DNA from 2 places in the Pseudomonas berkeleyensis genome. Region 2 is predicted to be linked to the other one. Evidence: predicted binding sites of a transcription regulator. Region 2 holds the regulator's gene; the other holds the start of a gene.

Region 1 (7,905 bases), 2.8 Mb from region 2:
CATTGATTCGCAATAACGTAGCGCGTTCTGGTGCGTCGGTTTCTAATTCGCGGTATTCGCCGGGATCCTTGCTGCTCAAACATGGATTTTTTCCCGAGTTATCCAGGCTCTGCGCATACAAATAGACGTTGTTACGGCAGTTGTGCTGCGCAGTCATCGATAATGTCCTCAATCAAACGAGTAGCGCTGCTCGGATCTAGCAGGTTGGCAGCATAAAAATAGCCGGCCACCTTCCCGAGGTGCTCCCGGATTTCGCGCATACCGTCGTCCTGAAGGATTTTTTCTCTTACACGCGAGGGCTCGAAGTCTTTCCATTTCGAGTTATCCAAGTGTGCTCCAATTATATGGATGCGCTTACTTTCTTTATTGGATATTTTCAGTCTTTCCACCGTGTGTGCGATATCGGTTCTGACCTTGCGGAAATATTCTGTATCGTCAAATTTGGCCAGCGTTATTATGTAGAAAATGTGCTTCCTGGTCTCTATTTCGGTTAGCCAGTTATTTAGGCGGTCATCTCCTGCGGGCATGTCTAGCAGCTCCTGGATTTCATGGGGCTGTCCGTCGCGACTGGTAACTTTAAATTTGCTATAGCGCCTGATAGAAGATGTTTGTTCTTTTTTGTCAGAGGTCGGAGGGGCTCCACGTAAACAGGCAATGAATGTGGTCTTGCCTGCGTCTTGTTGGCCCCATATTGCGATATCTCCGAGGGATGCTTTAGTAGGCTTGTCTTCTTTGTCTCCGCTGCGTTTGTAGTAGGCGGTTGCCGCAGCGGCTAGGCTGGTTAATGCGACCCCGGCGATGATGAACGGAAGCATAATGTTTGCCTTTATCTAGGTTATGTTGCTGGCTGTAGTGGTAACACTGGTGGGCTCAGAGATTGCGTATGGTGTGTAAAGCTGCTCTAGCTTGGCCAATCGTCCCTGGATGGTGTCAACCCAGCTTTTCGGCTCCAGCACCCGCACGTTCTCCCCCAACCCAAACACCCACCAAAGCGTCTCCTGATCATCCGGCACCCTGGCGCGCAGGCGTTGCCAGTCGCTGCCTTCCAGTGGTTCCAGGCTTTGTTCCGGGCTCAGTGGGGTTTCTCCGAGTAACCAGGCGATCTGCGGGGAGACGTCGGCGATCAGTTCAACCTGCTCGATGGGGGCTGCGCTGTTGAGGTCCTGGCGGATGTAGTGGCTGATCTCGAAGTCAGGGCGTTCGCGTGCTGGCTCGCTTAAGGCTTCGGCCTGCTGGATGCGGTGCAGGGCGAATTGGCGCAGGTCGTCGTAGCCGTCGACGCTGGCGATCAGGTAGCTGATGGAGTGGCGCGAGATCAGGCCGGCTGGGTGCAGTAACAGCGGTTTGGTAGCGCCCTTGCTGCGGCTCAGGTAGTGAACGCGTAACTGCTTGCCTTCAAGTAGGGCGTTGGAGGCGTGTTGCCAGACGGTGTTGTCGATTTCGGCCGGCAACAGGGCTTTGCTGTTGGGTAGGGCACGCACGCGTTGTGCCCAGTGCGCGAGGCTGTTTTCGCTGTGGCTATTCAGGCTGTTGCGTGCCCTGTTGAATTGCGGTGCGAGCAGGTCGAGGACGCTTTGCGGCAGCAGGTTTTGCAGGTGGCTTTCGGCCAGGTACAGTGCCAGCGCTGTAGAGGGCTCCATGTCGCGCAGATCGATGGGCGCGTCTGGCGAGTGGCACCAGTGTTTGGCGCCGTGCTCTTTTTCGTCTTCGTTTTTGACCAGTAGGTTGAAGGGCGTGGAGAGTTTTTGCAGGTCGCGCTGAACTGTGCGCAAGTCGACCGAGAAGCCACGCTCGCAGAGTTTTTCATGCAGTGTGGAGGTGCTGTGGTAGCGGGGAAACTCAGGTATCAGACGCAGCAGATTGAAGAGTCTGAGCAGCGTGTCTTTTGCTTCTGGCATGACCAACGGCCTTGTCTTATTGATCCTTTCGCCGGTAATCCGGCGTCATGCTAGTGGCACTTTAACCCTGATTGATGGCTATGTGCTAGTTGGCTTTGCCAGGGGGCAGATAAGGATCGGTTGGCGATTAGCTGATTTTGCAGGGCATGCGCGACAAGCTGTGTCGCGCATGAGTGAGGACGGTATGGCGGGGTGCCTCTGGCAGCATCGAATCAGGTTCTGAATACACCCAACCCGCTTTTCAGGTTGCGTGCGGTGTTGCCCAGTTCGGCGGCGGAGTCGTTGATCGCGTCGACGTCCTGGCGGGTGTGTTCGAAGGCACTGCGCATCTCGCCCAGGCGCCCGGACATGTCGGCCACGGCGTGCTGGATGTGCGCGCTGCTGGTCAGCGCCTGTTCGACGTTGAGGTTCACTTCGGCCATCTGCCGCACCAGGGTGTCGAGGGCGTCCAAGGCTTCGTCGGCGTTGCCTGCCAGGACACGCGAGCGCTCGGCGGTGCTGCCCATGCGTTGGGCGATCTGGCGGATGGCGCCGGTGACCTGATCGATCACCTTGTGCGCGTCGGCCAGTACGCTCTGGGTCTGGCTGGCCAGCTTGCGCACTTCATCGGCGACCACGGCGAAGCCTCTGCCGGCCTCACCCGCACGTGCGGCTTCGATGGCTGCGTTGAGGGCCAGCAGGTTGGTCTGCTCGGAAATGCCGGCAATCATCTGCAGCACCTGGCCGATCTGCTGCGCTTCCTGGCTGAGGCGGTCGAGGTCGCCGGCCAGCTCGATGCTGGAGTGGGTGCTGCCGTGCACGTCGGCAATCAGCTTCTGCAGCTCCTGGTGGGCGCGGCTCAGTTCGGTACTGGTGCGCTCCAGATTCTGTCGCACCGCGCCAGCATGGCTGGAGGATTCGCCAGCAGCCTGCTGGATCGAGTGACCGTGTTGGTCGACATCGGCCAGTTGCTGGGCTGCCTGCTGGATCTGTTGGGTGATGTCGTCGGCTCGGTGCAGGAATGTCTCGGCCAGTTGCTGGTTGCTGTCTGCCATGCCCAACGCCCCGGACAGGGTTTGTCGCAGATCCTGCAGCAGGCCGGACAGACGAGTGCCCATCTGGCCGAGTTCGTCATTGTTGGTCACTGCCAGGGGGCGTGACAGGTCGCGGTTCTGCGCGATCTGGTTGAGCTGACCAGTGAGCTGGCGGATCGCCTGAACCAGCATTCGTGTGGCCAGCCAGGACAGCAGCAGGCCGACAGCCAATGTCACGGCACCGATCAGCAGCAGGCTGTGCAGGCTGTCGGTGATGGCTTGCTCGAGGCTGGTGAGCGTGACGTCCACGCCCACTACATAGGGCTGTCCGCTGGCGGTGCGCATCGGTAGGAAGATCGAGCGGAAGGTGCCGTAGCTGTCGGTGTATTCATCGAACTGTGCCTGGCCACTGCGTGCAGCCTGTATCACCGCGGGGCTGGCATCGGTGTATTGCTCCAGGTGCTCGCCGTAGATGCCGCCGGCGAGCTCCTGCTCGCTGGCGGCATCGGACAGGTAGAACACCTTGCCGGAGGCGTCGACCATCATGGTGTAGGCGAACTTCAGGTCGACTTCCTGAACGTACTGGCCCAGGTTGCGCACCTGTGCCATGTACTCGCCGTCCCGCAGGCCGTCGGTCGTACGCGCGCGTTCCAGATAGTCATTGCCAAGTAGGCGCGGTACCGCATGGGCCGCTGCGCGCAGGCGGTTGTCCATCTGCGCGCGAATGTCCTGGGATTTCACATACTGGGCGTAGCTGATGAAGGTGGCGATGCTAATCAGGTTGACCAGAGTGAAAGCCAGCAGAATCTTCGTCTGCAAGCTCAGGGAGCGCGGCGACAGCATGAAGTCAGTTCCATCTAGAGAAGTGTCTGGCCGTTCTTGCGACAGCCCCATCATTGTTTCGGAACAATCTGACACAACTTGAATGGCGAGTGGCCATGTCGCGAGAGAATTCTTGCTGCCTCCCTGTGGCTGCAATGGTCATGAAAAAGCCCCGGCGCTCGATGAGCGGCGGGGCTTTCTTCACTGCCCGGTGGGGCGACAGGCCAGCAGGCCGTAGGCTGCCAGCCCGATCACCAGCAGCAGGCTGAGCGTCATTACTCGCCCGCTACCTGGCGCAGCGCTTGTGCCGGGGTGTCGTCGAGGTTGTTGAGCATGCGCTCGCTGTACCAGTCGAGGAAGTTGATCACGCCGAACTCGTAGGTCTTGGAGTACGGGCCAGGCTGGTAGGCGGTAGAGTTGATACCACGCTGGTTTTCCTCGCCCAGACGGCGATCCTGATCGTTGGTGGCATCCCACACCTGGCGCAGGCGCGCCACATCATAGTCAACGCCCTCCACCGCATCCTTGTGTACCAGCCACTTGGTGATGACGATCGTCTCCTGGGCGCTGATCGGCCACACGGTGAAGTTGATCAGGTGATCGCCCATGCAGTGGTTCCACGAGTGCGGCAGGTGCAGGATGCGCATCGAGCCTAGATCCGGGTCGGTGATGCGGCCCATCAACTTCTTGCTGCCCTGCTTACCGTCCATGGTCATGGATACGGTGCCTTTGAGCAGCGGCATGCGCACGATGCGGTTACGCAGGCCGAAGCTGGCGTGGGCGTAGGGGATCTTGTCCCTATCCCAGCGGGTGGTGCACTCGGCGACCTGATCCTTGAACGCCTGGCTGGCACGCGGGTCGGTGACGTCGTCCCATTCCAGCAGGGTGTTGAGCAGCTCCGGGTGCGAGCCGTTGCAGTGGTAGCACTCGCGGTTGTTCTCGATCACCAGTTTCCAGTTGGCCTTCTCGTGCATGGTGCTCTGCACCGCGACCTTGGTGTTCTCCATGTCGTACGGCTCCATGTAGTGAGCCAGGGTCGCGAGGAACTCGTCGATGGCCGGCGGGTTTTCCGCCAGGCTGATGAAGATGAAGCCGCCAGCGGTCTTGCACTGCACGGGTTTCAGGCTGTAGTCCTTGAGGTCGAAGTCGGCGCCCATTTCGGTGCCGGCGAACAGCAGGCGGCCGTCCAGCTCATAGGTCCACTGGTGGTAGGGGCAGACCAACTTGGCCACTTTGCCCTTGTCGGAGACGCACAGGCGCGAGCCGCGGTGGCGGCAGACGTTGTGGAAGGCGTGAATCTGGCCTTCGGCGCCACGGATGACCAGGATCGGGTTGTCGCCGATCTGCAGGGTGAGGAAGTTGCCCTTGGCCGGGATCTCGCAGGTCATGCCGGCGATCAGCCATTCCTTATGGAAGATCTCTTGCATGTCGACCTGGAACAGGCGCTCGTCGTTGTAGAAGGGCTGCGGCAGCGAGAACGTATGGTCGCGTTCATGCAGCATCTGCGCAGTGGCCTTGCGGACGGGCTCCAGCGGGTCGCCCAGGCTCAGGTTTTGGGTGCAGTCCATGGTGGCTCCTCATTGGCGGGCGCTGTGCGCCTGCCGGAAAAAGTGGCTGTTACGGTTGTGCCGCAAGGTCTCGATCGTTCGCTGTCGCCTGCAATGGGCGAGCATGCTTGGTGAGGCGGAGTGTGGAGCCGGCAGAGGGGCAAACCTTATCCATGGGCGACATGGCCGAATGCGTTTCCGACGCGTCAGGCCCCGTGCTATCAGGCAGGTCGCGATAAGCATGCGGATGTCGCTGGCAGATAAATGACGAGCAGCTGCCTTTCGCACAATCCGTGACATATGGGCCGATATCCGGCCGCGTGGAGAGCCGTTCATGACCACCAACGCCTTCCTCAACCCGGTTACCACTCAGACCTGGACCAACGGCCGCCACCTGGTGCGTTGCGTCAAGGTGATCCAGGAAACCTGGGATGTGCGCACCTTCTGCTTCATGGCCGATCAGCCAGTGCTGTTCTTCTTCAAGCCGGGGCAGTTCGTCACCCTGGAACTGGAGATCGACGGCCAGCCGATCATGCGTTCCTACACAATTTCCAGTTCGCCTTCGGTGCCCTACAGCTTTTCCATCACCATCAAGCGGGTGCCGGGTGGCAAGGTATCGAACTGGCTGCACGACAACCTCAAGGAAGGCGACGAGGTGCCGGTGCACGGTCCGGTCGGGCTGTTCAACGCCATCGACTTCCCGTCCGACAAAGTGCTGTTCCTCTCCGGTGGGGTCGGCATCACGCCAGTGATGTCGATGGCGCGCTGGTTCTACGACACCAACGCCAATGTCGACATGGTCTTCGTGCACAGCGCCCGTTCGCCGAAGGACATCATCTACCAGCGCGAGCTGGAACACATGGCGGCGCGTATCAATAACTTCAGCTTGCACGTGATCTGTGAGAAGCATGGTCTGGGCGAAGCCTGGGCGGGCTATCGCGGCTATCTGAACAAGCCGATGCTGGAGTTGATCGCGCCGGACTACTTGGATCGGGAAATCTTCTGCTGCGGTCCGACGCCCTACATGAGCGCGGTCAAGCGCCTGCTCGAAGCCGCCGGCTACGACATGGCGCGTTATCACGAAGAGGCGTTCGGCCCGACGCCGCCGGAGATTCGTGCCGAGGTCAAGGAGCTGGCCGCCGAGGCTGCTGACGCACCGGAAGTCCCGATTGGTGAACTCAATCAGGTGGAATTCACCAGCACCGGCAAGAGCATCCGCGTGGTGCCCGGCGAGACCGTGCACGCAGCCGCCGCCAAACTTGGCCTGCATATTCCCAAGGCCTGTGGCATGGGCATTTGCGGCACCTGCAAGGTGATGAAAACCGCTGGCGAGGTGGAGATGGAGCACAACGGCGGCATCACCGACGAGGATGTGGCCGAGGGCTACATCCTGTCGTGCTGCAGCGTGCCAAAAGGGGATGTAGCGATCGATTATTGATCGCCATGGGATCTGTTTCCCCGGATTGAATCCGGGGTACGTCGCGGCTAGAGCTCCTTCCATGGAGCCCTATGCTGTGGGTCAGGCGCTCATCACCTCGCGGATATCGGCTGCCAACTGACGCACACGCGCTTCGTCGGTATCCCAGCTACACATGAAGCGCGCGCCACCGGCACCGATGAAGGTGTAGAAGCGCCAGCCGCGGGCGGTCAGGGCGGCGATGGCCGGCTCCGACAGTTGCAGGAACACGCCGTTGGCTTCTACCGGGAACATCAGGCTGACGCCCGGCACGTCCGCCACCAGGTTGGCCAGCAACTGCGCGCAGTGGTTGGCATGGTTGGCGTAGTTGAGCCAGACATCGTTCTGCAGGATGCCAACCCAGGGCGCGGACAGGTAACGCATTTTCGACGCCAGCTGGCCGGCCTGCTTGCAGCGATAGTCGAAGTCTTCGGCCAGATCCTTGTTGAAGAATACGATGGCCTCACCGACGGCCATGCCGTTCTTGGTGCCGCCGAAGCACAGCACGTCGACGCCGGCCTTCCAGGTCAGATCGGCCGGGCTACAGCCGAGGAAGGCGCAGGCATTGGAGAAGCGCGCACCGTCCATATGCAGGTGCAGGCCCAGCTCTTCGCAGACCTGGCTGATGGCGCGAACTTCTTCCGGACGGTACACGGTACCGACCTCGGTGGCCTGGGTGAGGGTGACTACGCGTGGTTTCGGGTAGTGGATGTCCTGGCGCTTGAGGGCGATTTCGCGGATCGCCTGCGGGGTCAGCTTGCCGTTCTCGGTCTTGGCCAGCAGCAATTTGGAACCGTTGGAGAAGAATTCCGGTGCACCGCACTCGTCGGTCTCGACGTGGGCGGTCTCCGAGCAGATCACGCTGTGGTAGCTCTGGCACAGCGAGGCCAGGGCCAGGGAGTTGGCGGCGGTGCCGTTGAAGGCGAAGAACACCTCGCAATCGGTCTCGAACAGGCGACGGAAGTGATCGGCGGCGCGCGCCGTCCACTCGTCATCGCCATAGGCGCGCTGGTGGCCCTGGTTGGCCTCGGCCATGGCGGCCCAGGCTTCGGGACAGATGCCGGAGTAGTTGTCGCTGGCAAATTGCTGGGCATTGTCGGGCATTGGCGCGTTCCTTCTGAAAAGCCTGCCGGCGGAGCTGCCGGCGAAAGGCGACACTTTACCCCCGG
Region 2 (7,905 bases):
GCTCAATAGTCTGCAGAAGGCCGGTCAGGGCAGTGAGGATGGCATCCTCCTGGAACCGGGCATGGCCGAGAAGCTGCAGCGTTCCCTGGTGGAAGCGGCGCAGCGCCAGGAAATGCTCGGCAAGCCGGTGATTCTGCTGGTGGCCGGCCCGATCCGGGCGATGTTGTCGCGCTTCGCGCGGTTGGCGGTATCCAGCATGCACGTGCTGGCCTACCAGGAAATTCCGGACAACAAGCAGGTCACCATAGTCGCCACTGTGGGCCAGAACTGAGGTAAAGGGTCATGCAGGTCAAACGCTTCTTCGCCGCCGATATGCGAACCGCCATGAAACTGGTGCGTGACGAGCTGGGTGCCGATGCTGCGATCATTGGCAACCGCCGCGTGGCCGGTGGTGTCGAGCTGACTGCCGCGCTGGACTATCAGGTGACGCCGGCTCCGGTGCGACCGAACCCGGCGCTGGAAGCCGAGCTGCGCAAGACCCAGGCGCGCATCGCCAGTGCCCAGGCCGAACTCGCCACCCGTGCCGAGCAGGACGCCGGCAAGGATCGCCAGTTATTCGCCAACGAATCTCTGCTGGCACCCGAGCTGCCAGCCACTCCGGTCAAGCCGCAGCGTCCGGTCGAGGCCGCAGTACCTGCTACGCCGGCCGTCGACCCCCGTGCGCTGGATGCCATGCGTTTCGAGTTGCACGGCCTGCGTGAGCTGATCGAAGTGCAACTGGGCTCCATCGCCTGGGGCCAGCTGCAAAATCGCCGTCCGCAACAAGCTAATCTGTGGCGCCGCCTGCAACGCATGGGTCTGTCTGCCGAGCTGTCGCAGGCGCTGCTGAGCAAGGTGGCAGGTGTGGCTGAGCCGCGCCAGGCCTGGCGCATGCTGCTGGCGCACCTGGCTCACGCGATCAGAACGCCGAAGGTAGAGCCGCTGGAGGAGGGCGGGGTGATTGCCCTGGTCGGTCCGGCCGGTATGGGCAAGACCACCACCCTGGCCAAGCTGGCCGCGCGTTACGTGCTTAAGTACGGCGCGCAGCAGGTCGCTCTGGTGAGCATGGACAGTTACCGTATTGGCGCGCAGGAGCAACTCAAGACCCTGGGGCGTATCCTGGGCGTATCGGTGACTCAGGTCGATCCTGGTCAGTCGTTGTTGCAGGCGCTGACTCCGCTGGCGAAGAAACGTGTGGTGCTGGTCGACACAGCAGGCCTGCCGGGTAACGATCCCGCACTGCGTCTGCAACTGGAAAGCCTGGCGTCGGCGCGTATCAATGCGAAAAATTATCTGGTTCTGGCGGCAACAAGTCAGAGCCAAGTGCTCAAGGCGGCCTACCATAGTTACAAGCGTTGTGGACTGGCAGGCTGCATACTGACGAAACTGGACGAGGCGGTGAGCCTGGGCGAGGTTTTAGGTCTGGCTATAGGCCAGCATCTGCCGGTAGCCTATGTCACGGACGGGCCGCGTATTCCGGACGATCTGCAGGTGCCGCGCAGTCATCAACTGGTCAGTCGCGCAGTAGGTTTGCAGGCCGCCGAAGAACCGAGTGAAGATGCCATGGCGCAGATGTTTGCCGGGCTCTACCAGAAGCCGGCTCGTGCCGGTTGAGGCAATAAGAATCGTGCATCCTTTTGCCGAGTAGGCGAGAGTGAACGGCCTGTCAGGGTCAAGTCGAAGTTAGACAAGGTATAGAAATAACATGGGTATGCATCCCGTACAGGTGATTGCGGTGACTGGCGGCAAAGGTGGCGTCGGCAAGACCAACGTGTCGGTCAATCTGTCCATGGCCCTGGCCGATCTCGGCCGTCGGGTGATGCTGATGGACGCTGACCTTGGCCTGGCCAACGTCGACGTTCTGTTGGGACTGACGCCCAAACGCACCCTGGCCGATGTGATCGCCGGTGAATGCGATCTGCGTGACGTGCTGCTGCAGGGGCCCGGTGGTGTTCGTATCGTGCCGGCGGCGTCCGGTACGCAGAGCATGGTCAGCCTTACGCCCATGCAGCACGCTGGCCTGATCCAGGCGTTTAGCGACATCAGCGAGAACCTCGACGTGCTGGTGATCGACACCGCGGCCGGTATTGGCGATGCGGTGGTCAGTTTCGTTCGCGCAGCGCAGGAAATTCTCGTGGTGGTGTGCGATGAGCCGACCTCGATCACCGACGCCTACGCGCTGATCAAGCTGCTCAATCGCGACCACGGCATCAGCCGCTTCCGCGTTTTGGCCAACATGGCCCACAGCCCGCAGGAAGGGCGCAATCTCTTTGCTAAGCTGACCAAGGTGACGGATCGTTTCCTCGATGTCGCCCTGCAGTATGTCGGTGCCGTGCCCTACGATGAGTGCGTGCGCAAGGCCGTGCAGAAACAGCGCGCCGTCTATGAAGCCTTCCCTCGATCCAAGTGCGCTCTGGCGTTCAAGGCGATAGCTCAGAAGGTCGACACCTGGCCGTTGCCGGCCAATCCCCGTGGCCATCTGGAGTTTTTCGTCGAGCGTCTGGTGCAGCAACCGACTGCAGACTCGGCCGTATGACAGCAGCCTCTGGACTTCGTATGTACAACAAGGCTCAGGCGCAGGATTCCCAGCATCAGCTGATCGAGCGCTATGCGCCACTGGTCAAGCGGATTGCCTATCACTTGCTGGCACGTCTGCCGGCCAGCGTGCAGGTCGATGACCTGATCCAGGCCGGCATGATCGGTCTGCTCGAAGCCTCGCGCAAATACGACTCCAGCAAGGGCGCCAGCTTCGAAACTTTCGCCGGTATCCGTATCCGTGGGGCCATGCTCGACGAGGTGCGCAAGGGCGATTGGGCACCGCGTTCGGTACACCGCAACAGCCGTATGGTCAGCGATGCGATTCGCGTTGTTGAGGCCAGAACGGGGCGTGACGCTAAAGATCACGAAGTTGCGGCCGAACTCCAATTGAGTCTGGAGGATTACTACGGCATTCTTGGCGACACTTTGGGCAGCCGCCTGTTCAGCTTCGACGACCTGTTGCAGGACGGCGAGCATGGCGGGCTGCACGAAGACGCCGGGCACACCCACCTCGAACCTTCGCGGGACCTCGAAGACGAACGCTTCCAGGCGGCCTTGGCCGATGCCATCGCTGGTTTGCCGGAGCGTGAACGTCTCGTGCTGGCGCTGTATTACGACGAAGAACTGAACTTGAAAGAAATCGGCGAAGTGCTGGGGGTTAGCGAGTCACGCGTCAGCCAGTTGCACAGCCAGTGCGCAGCGCGTCTGCGTTCGCGGCTGAGTGAATGGCGCGCTGGCTGAACAGCGTATTCGCAGGCTTAAACGGCCTGTTAACGGTTTCATGATTAAAGGACGTGGTTGCGAGCGCAATACGTTTGGGACTGTACGGAGGTCGACTTGGACAAGAACATGAAAATCCTCATCGTTGACGATTTCTCGACGATGCGACGGATCATCAAGAACCTCTTGCGGGACTTGGGTTTCACCAACACCGCAGAAGCCGACGATGGCACCTCGGCGTTGCCGATGTTGCAAAGCGGCAGTTTCGATTTTTTGGTGACCGACTGGAACATGCCCGGTATGACCGGCATCGACCTGCTGCGTGCCGTGCGCGCCGATGAACGCCTGAAGCACCTGCCGGTGTTGATGGTGACTGCCGAAGCCAAGCGCGATCAGATCATCGAGGCGGCCCAAGCTGGTGTGAACGGCTATGTGGTCAAACCCTTCACCGCCCAGGTGCTGAAGGAAAAGATCGAGAAGATCTTCGAGCGGGTCAACGGCTGATGTCGGCCGCGAGGGTGCTATGGAACACGATGACTCCACGCTGGGTGACCTTGAGTCGACCCTGAAAAGCAATGCCCGCGATCTGGTCGATAGCCTCGAACAAGGCAACTTCGGCGCCGCGGTACAACTGATTAATGAGCTCAACAAGGTTCGTGATCGTGGCCTGTATCACGAGGTCGGCAAGCTGACCCGTGAGCTGCACAACGCCATTGTCAATTTCCAGCTTGATCCGCGTATGCCGCATGCCCAGGAGCTGTCGCAGATCGCCGATGCCACCGAACGCCTGAATTACGTTGTCACCATGACCGAGAAGGCTGCCAATCGCACCATGGATCTGGTGGAGCAGAGCGCGCCGCTGGTCAATGACCTGAGCGATGAGGCGCAGAGTCTGAGCGTCGAGTGGGGCCGTTTCATGCGTCGTGAAATGGGCGCCGATGGCTTTCGTGAGTTGGCCAAACGCATCGAACTTTTCCTCGCTCGCAGCGAGCGTGATGGCAACAAACTTTCCAGTCACCTCAACGACATTTTGCTGGCACAGGACTATCAGGATCTGACCGGGCAAGTGATCAAGCGTGTCACCCAACTGGTGACCGAGGTGGAAAGCAACCTGCTCAAGCTGATGTTGATGGCCAGTCAGGTCGACCGTTTTGCCGGTATTCAGCACGACCATGAAGTGCTGCGCACCGAACAGGAAAAATTAAAAGAGCCATCGCGGGGTGAAGGTCCGCAGATTCATGCCGATAAGCGTGATGACGTTGCCTCCAGCCAGGACGATGTCGACGACCTGCTGTCCAGCCTAGGGTTCTAAGGAGCACACAATATGAGCTTCGGCGCCGATGAAGAGATCCTCCAGGATTTCCTGGTAGAGGCCGGCGAGATTCTCGAACAGTTGTCCGAACAATTAGTCGAGCTGGAAAGCCGACCGGACGACATGAACCTGCTCAACGCCATCTTTCGCGGTTTCCATACCGTCAAGGGCGGAGCGGGCTTCCTCCAGCTCAATGAGCTGGTGGAGTGCTGCCATATCGCCGAAAACGTCTTCGACATCCTGCGCAAGGGTGAGCGTCGCGTCGATTCGGAATTGATGGATGTGGTGCTCGAGGCTCTTGATGCTGTCAATGGCATGTTCGGCGAGGTGCGTGAGCGCCGCGAGCCGACACCAGCCACTCCTGAACTGCTGGCGGCATTGGCGCGCCTGGCCGAGCCGGCGGGCGCCGACTCGGCTCCCGCAGCCCCGGCTCCTGCTCGTGAGCCCGAGCCTGTAGCAGTGCCCGAGCCGGTCGCTGCGGCTCCCGCCTCGGGCGACATCACTGACAGCGAATTCGAGCAACTGCTCGATGCCCTGGGGGATGCGCCGGCCAGCGAGAGCGTTGCTGCCAGCGATGAAATTACCGACGACGAGTTCGAGTCTCTGCTCGATCAGTTGCATGGCAAGGGCCAGTTCAGCGGTACGGTCGAGGCTTCGGCTGACGTTGCCGTCGCGGCAGCCCCTGCCGCAACTCCGGCTGGTGACGATATCACCGACGACGAATTCGAGGCCCTGCTCGATCAACTGCATGGCAAGGGCCAGTTTTCCACAGCACCTGAAGCGGCCGCTCCGGTCGCTGCGGCAGTCGAAGCCGCTGCGCCGGTCAGTGATGACATTACCGATGACGAGTTCGAATCCCTGCTCGATCAGTTGCATGGCAAAGGCAAATTCGTTCCTCCGAGCGAGCCTGCACCGGCACCTGCTGCGGTAGCCAAGCCTGCTGCAGCCAAGGCTGCTCCGGCCAAGCCCGCAGCCAAGGCCGAGCCTGCCGCGGCGCGTGCGCCGGCCGCTCCGGCACCGGTTGCGGACAAGGCGGTAGCACCGGCGAGCGAGGCGGAAACCACCGTGCGGGTCGATACCGCTCGCCTCGACGAGATCATGAACATGGTCGGCGAGCTGGTGCTGGTGCGTAACCGCCTGGTACGCCTGGGGCTCAACAGCGGTGACGAGGCCATGTCCAAGGCCGTGTCGAACCTCGACGTGGTGACTGCGGATCTGCAGACCTCGGTGATGAAGACCCGCATGCAGCCGATCAAGAAGGTCTTCGGCCGCTTCCCTCGCCTGGTACGCGATCTGGCGCGCAACCTGAAGAAGGAAATCAACCTCGAGTTGGTGGGTGAAGAGACCGACCTCGATAAGAACCTGGTCGAGGCTCTCGCCGACCCGCTGGTGCACTTGGTGCGCAATGCCGTCGACCACGGCGTAGAAACCCCGGAAGAGCGCGAGAAGGCTGGCAAGGCTCGCGCAGGCCGCGTGGTGCTGTCCGCCGAGCAGGAAGGCGACCATATCCTGCTGTCGATCACCGACGACGGCAAAGGCATGGATGCCGACGTGCTACGTGCCAAGGCCGTCGAGAAAGGCCTGCTGGATAAGGACGCGGCCGATCGCCTGAACGAGTTCGAGTGCTACAACCTGATCTTCGCCCCGGGCTTCTCGACCAAGACCGAGATTTCCGATGTGTCCGGCCGCGGTGTCGGCATGGACGTGGTGAAAACCAAGATTTCCCAGCTCAACGGCACGGTCAACGTGTTCTCGCAGAAGGGCCAGGGCTCGAAGATCATCATCAAGGTGCCATTGACCCTGGCGATCATGCCGACGCTGATGGTGATGCTGGAGAACCAGGCTTTCGCTTTCCCGCTGGTCAACGTCAACGAGATCTTCCACCTCGACCTGTCGCGCACCAACGTGGTCGATGGCCAGGAAGTGGTGATCGTGCGTGACAAGGCGCTGCCCCTGTTCTATCTCAAGCGTTGGCTGGTGCCGCAGGCCTTCCATGAAGGTCAGCGCGAAGGTCATGTGGTGATCCTCACCGTCGGTAGCCAACGCATCGGCTTTGTCGTCGATCAATTGGTCGGCCAGGAAGAAGTGGTAATCAAGCCACTGGGCAAGATGCTTCAGGGCACGCCCGGGATGTCCGGCGCCACGATCACTGGTGATGGACGCATCGCGTTGATTCTCGACGTACCGAGCATGCTCAAGCGCTATGCTCGACGTTTCTGATGGTTGCGGCGCAGGCGAGGTCTGCGCTGTCTAGGAGTGTGTATGGCAGTTAAGGTTCTGGTAGTGGACGACTCCGGTTTTTTCCGCCGGCGCGTTTCGGAAATTCTGTCTGCTGACCCCAGTATTCAGGTCGTGGGCACGGCCACCAACGGGCGGGAAGCCATCGATCAGGCGTTGGCGCTCAAGCCTGACGTGATCACCATGGATTACGAGATGCCGATGATGGACGGCATCACTGCGGTACGAAACATCATGCAGCGCTGCCCGACGCCGGTGTTGATGTTCTCCTCGCTGACCCACGAAGGTGCCCGTGTCACCCTCGATGCACTGGATGCCGGGGCGGTGGACTTCCTGCCGAAGAATTTCGAAGACATCTCGCGCAATCCCGAGAAGGTCAAGCAGATGCTGTGCGAGAAGGTGCATACCATCGCGCGCAGCAATCGCCGTTTCAGCTCGGCTGCAGTGGCTCCGGCGCCGACTGCGGCCAGTCCGGCAGTGGCGCCGATTAGTCGTCCTGCTGTCGCGCCAGTGCGTCCAGCCACGCCTGCCGCCACGCCGCGTACCGCATCGACGCCAGGCGCTTCCAGTGCCGCGCCGAGCTCGGCTGCGCCCAAGCGCAAGTCTTACAAGCTGGTGGCCATCGGTACCTCCACCGGCGGCCCGGTGGCACTGCAACGTGTACTGACCCAATTGCCGGCTAATTTCCCGGCACCGCTGGTGTTGATCCAGCATATGCCGGCAGCTTTCACCAAGGCCTTTGCCGAGCGCCTGGACAAGCTCTGCCGCATCCAGGTCAAGGAAGCTGAGGATGGCGATGTACTGCGCCCTGGCCTGGCGCTGCTAGCTCCTGGCGGCAAGCAGATGATGGTCGATGCCCGTGGCGTGGTGAAGATTCTGCCCGGCGATGAGCGCCTCAACTACAAACCCTGCGTGGATATCACCTTCGGTTCGGCGGCCAAGTCCTATGGCGACAAGGTGCTGGCAGTGGTACTGACCGGCATGGGCGCCGACGGCCGTGAGGGCGCGCGCCTGCTCAAGCAGGGTGGCAGTCAGGTGTGGGCTCAGGATGAGGCCAGTTGCGTGATCTATGGCATGCCGATGGCGGTGGTCAAGGCCAGTCTGGCCGATGCGATCTA

What was found. The regulator FliA, encoded in region 2, starts transcription of late flagellar genes. The targets are predictions, from matches to a motif close to CTAAAGTTTNNNNNNNNNNNGCCGNTAA.
Region 1: a site for FliA is predicted at 3,810-3,837, ahead of HS968_RS23280 (methyl-accepting chemotaxis protein). Genes of this name have one in related genera too.

Annotation. Positions count from the first base shown of each region.
Region 1 covers NZ_CP059139.1:4,992,193-5,000,097, reverse strand. The annotation lists gene HS968_RS23295 (hypothetical protein) at 1-157, opposite strand, end outside; gene HS968_RS23290 (P-loop NTPase family protein) at 132-815, opposite strand; gene HS968_RS23285 (helix-turn-helix transcriptional regulator) at 831-1,898, opposite strand; gene HS968_RS23280 (methyl-accepting chemotaxis protein) at 2,111-3,754, opposite strand; gene gbcA (glycine-betaine demethylase subunit GbcA) at 4,009-5,301, opposite strand; gene gbcB (glycine-betaine demethylase subunit GbcB) at 5,615-6,718, shown strand; gene HS968_RS23265 (threonine aldolase family protein) at 6,800-7,840, opposite strand.
Region 2 covers NZ_CP059139.1:2,149,784-2,157,688, forward strand. The annotation lists gene flhA (flagellar biosynthesis protein FlhA) at 1-271, shown strand, start outside; gene flhF (flagellar biosynthesis protein FlhF) at 283-1,593, shown strand; gene fleN (flagellar synthesis regulator FleN) at 1,685-2,515, shown strand; gene fliA (RNA polymerase sigma factor FliA) at 2,512-3,258, shown strand; gene HS968_RS10060 (chemotaxis response regulator CheY) at 3,367-3,741, shown strand; gene HS968_RS10065 (protein phosphatase CheZ) at 3,761-4,549, shown strand; gene HS968_RS10070 (chemotaxis protein CheA) at 4,562-6,769, shown strand; gene HS968_RS10075 (protein-glutamate methylesterase/protein-glutamine glutaminase) at 6,812-7,905, shown strand, end outside.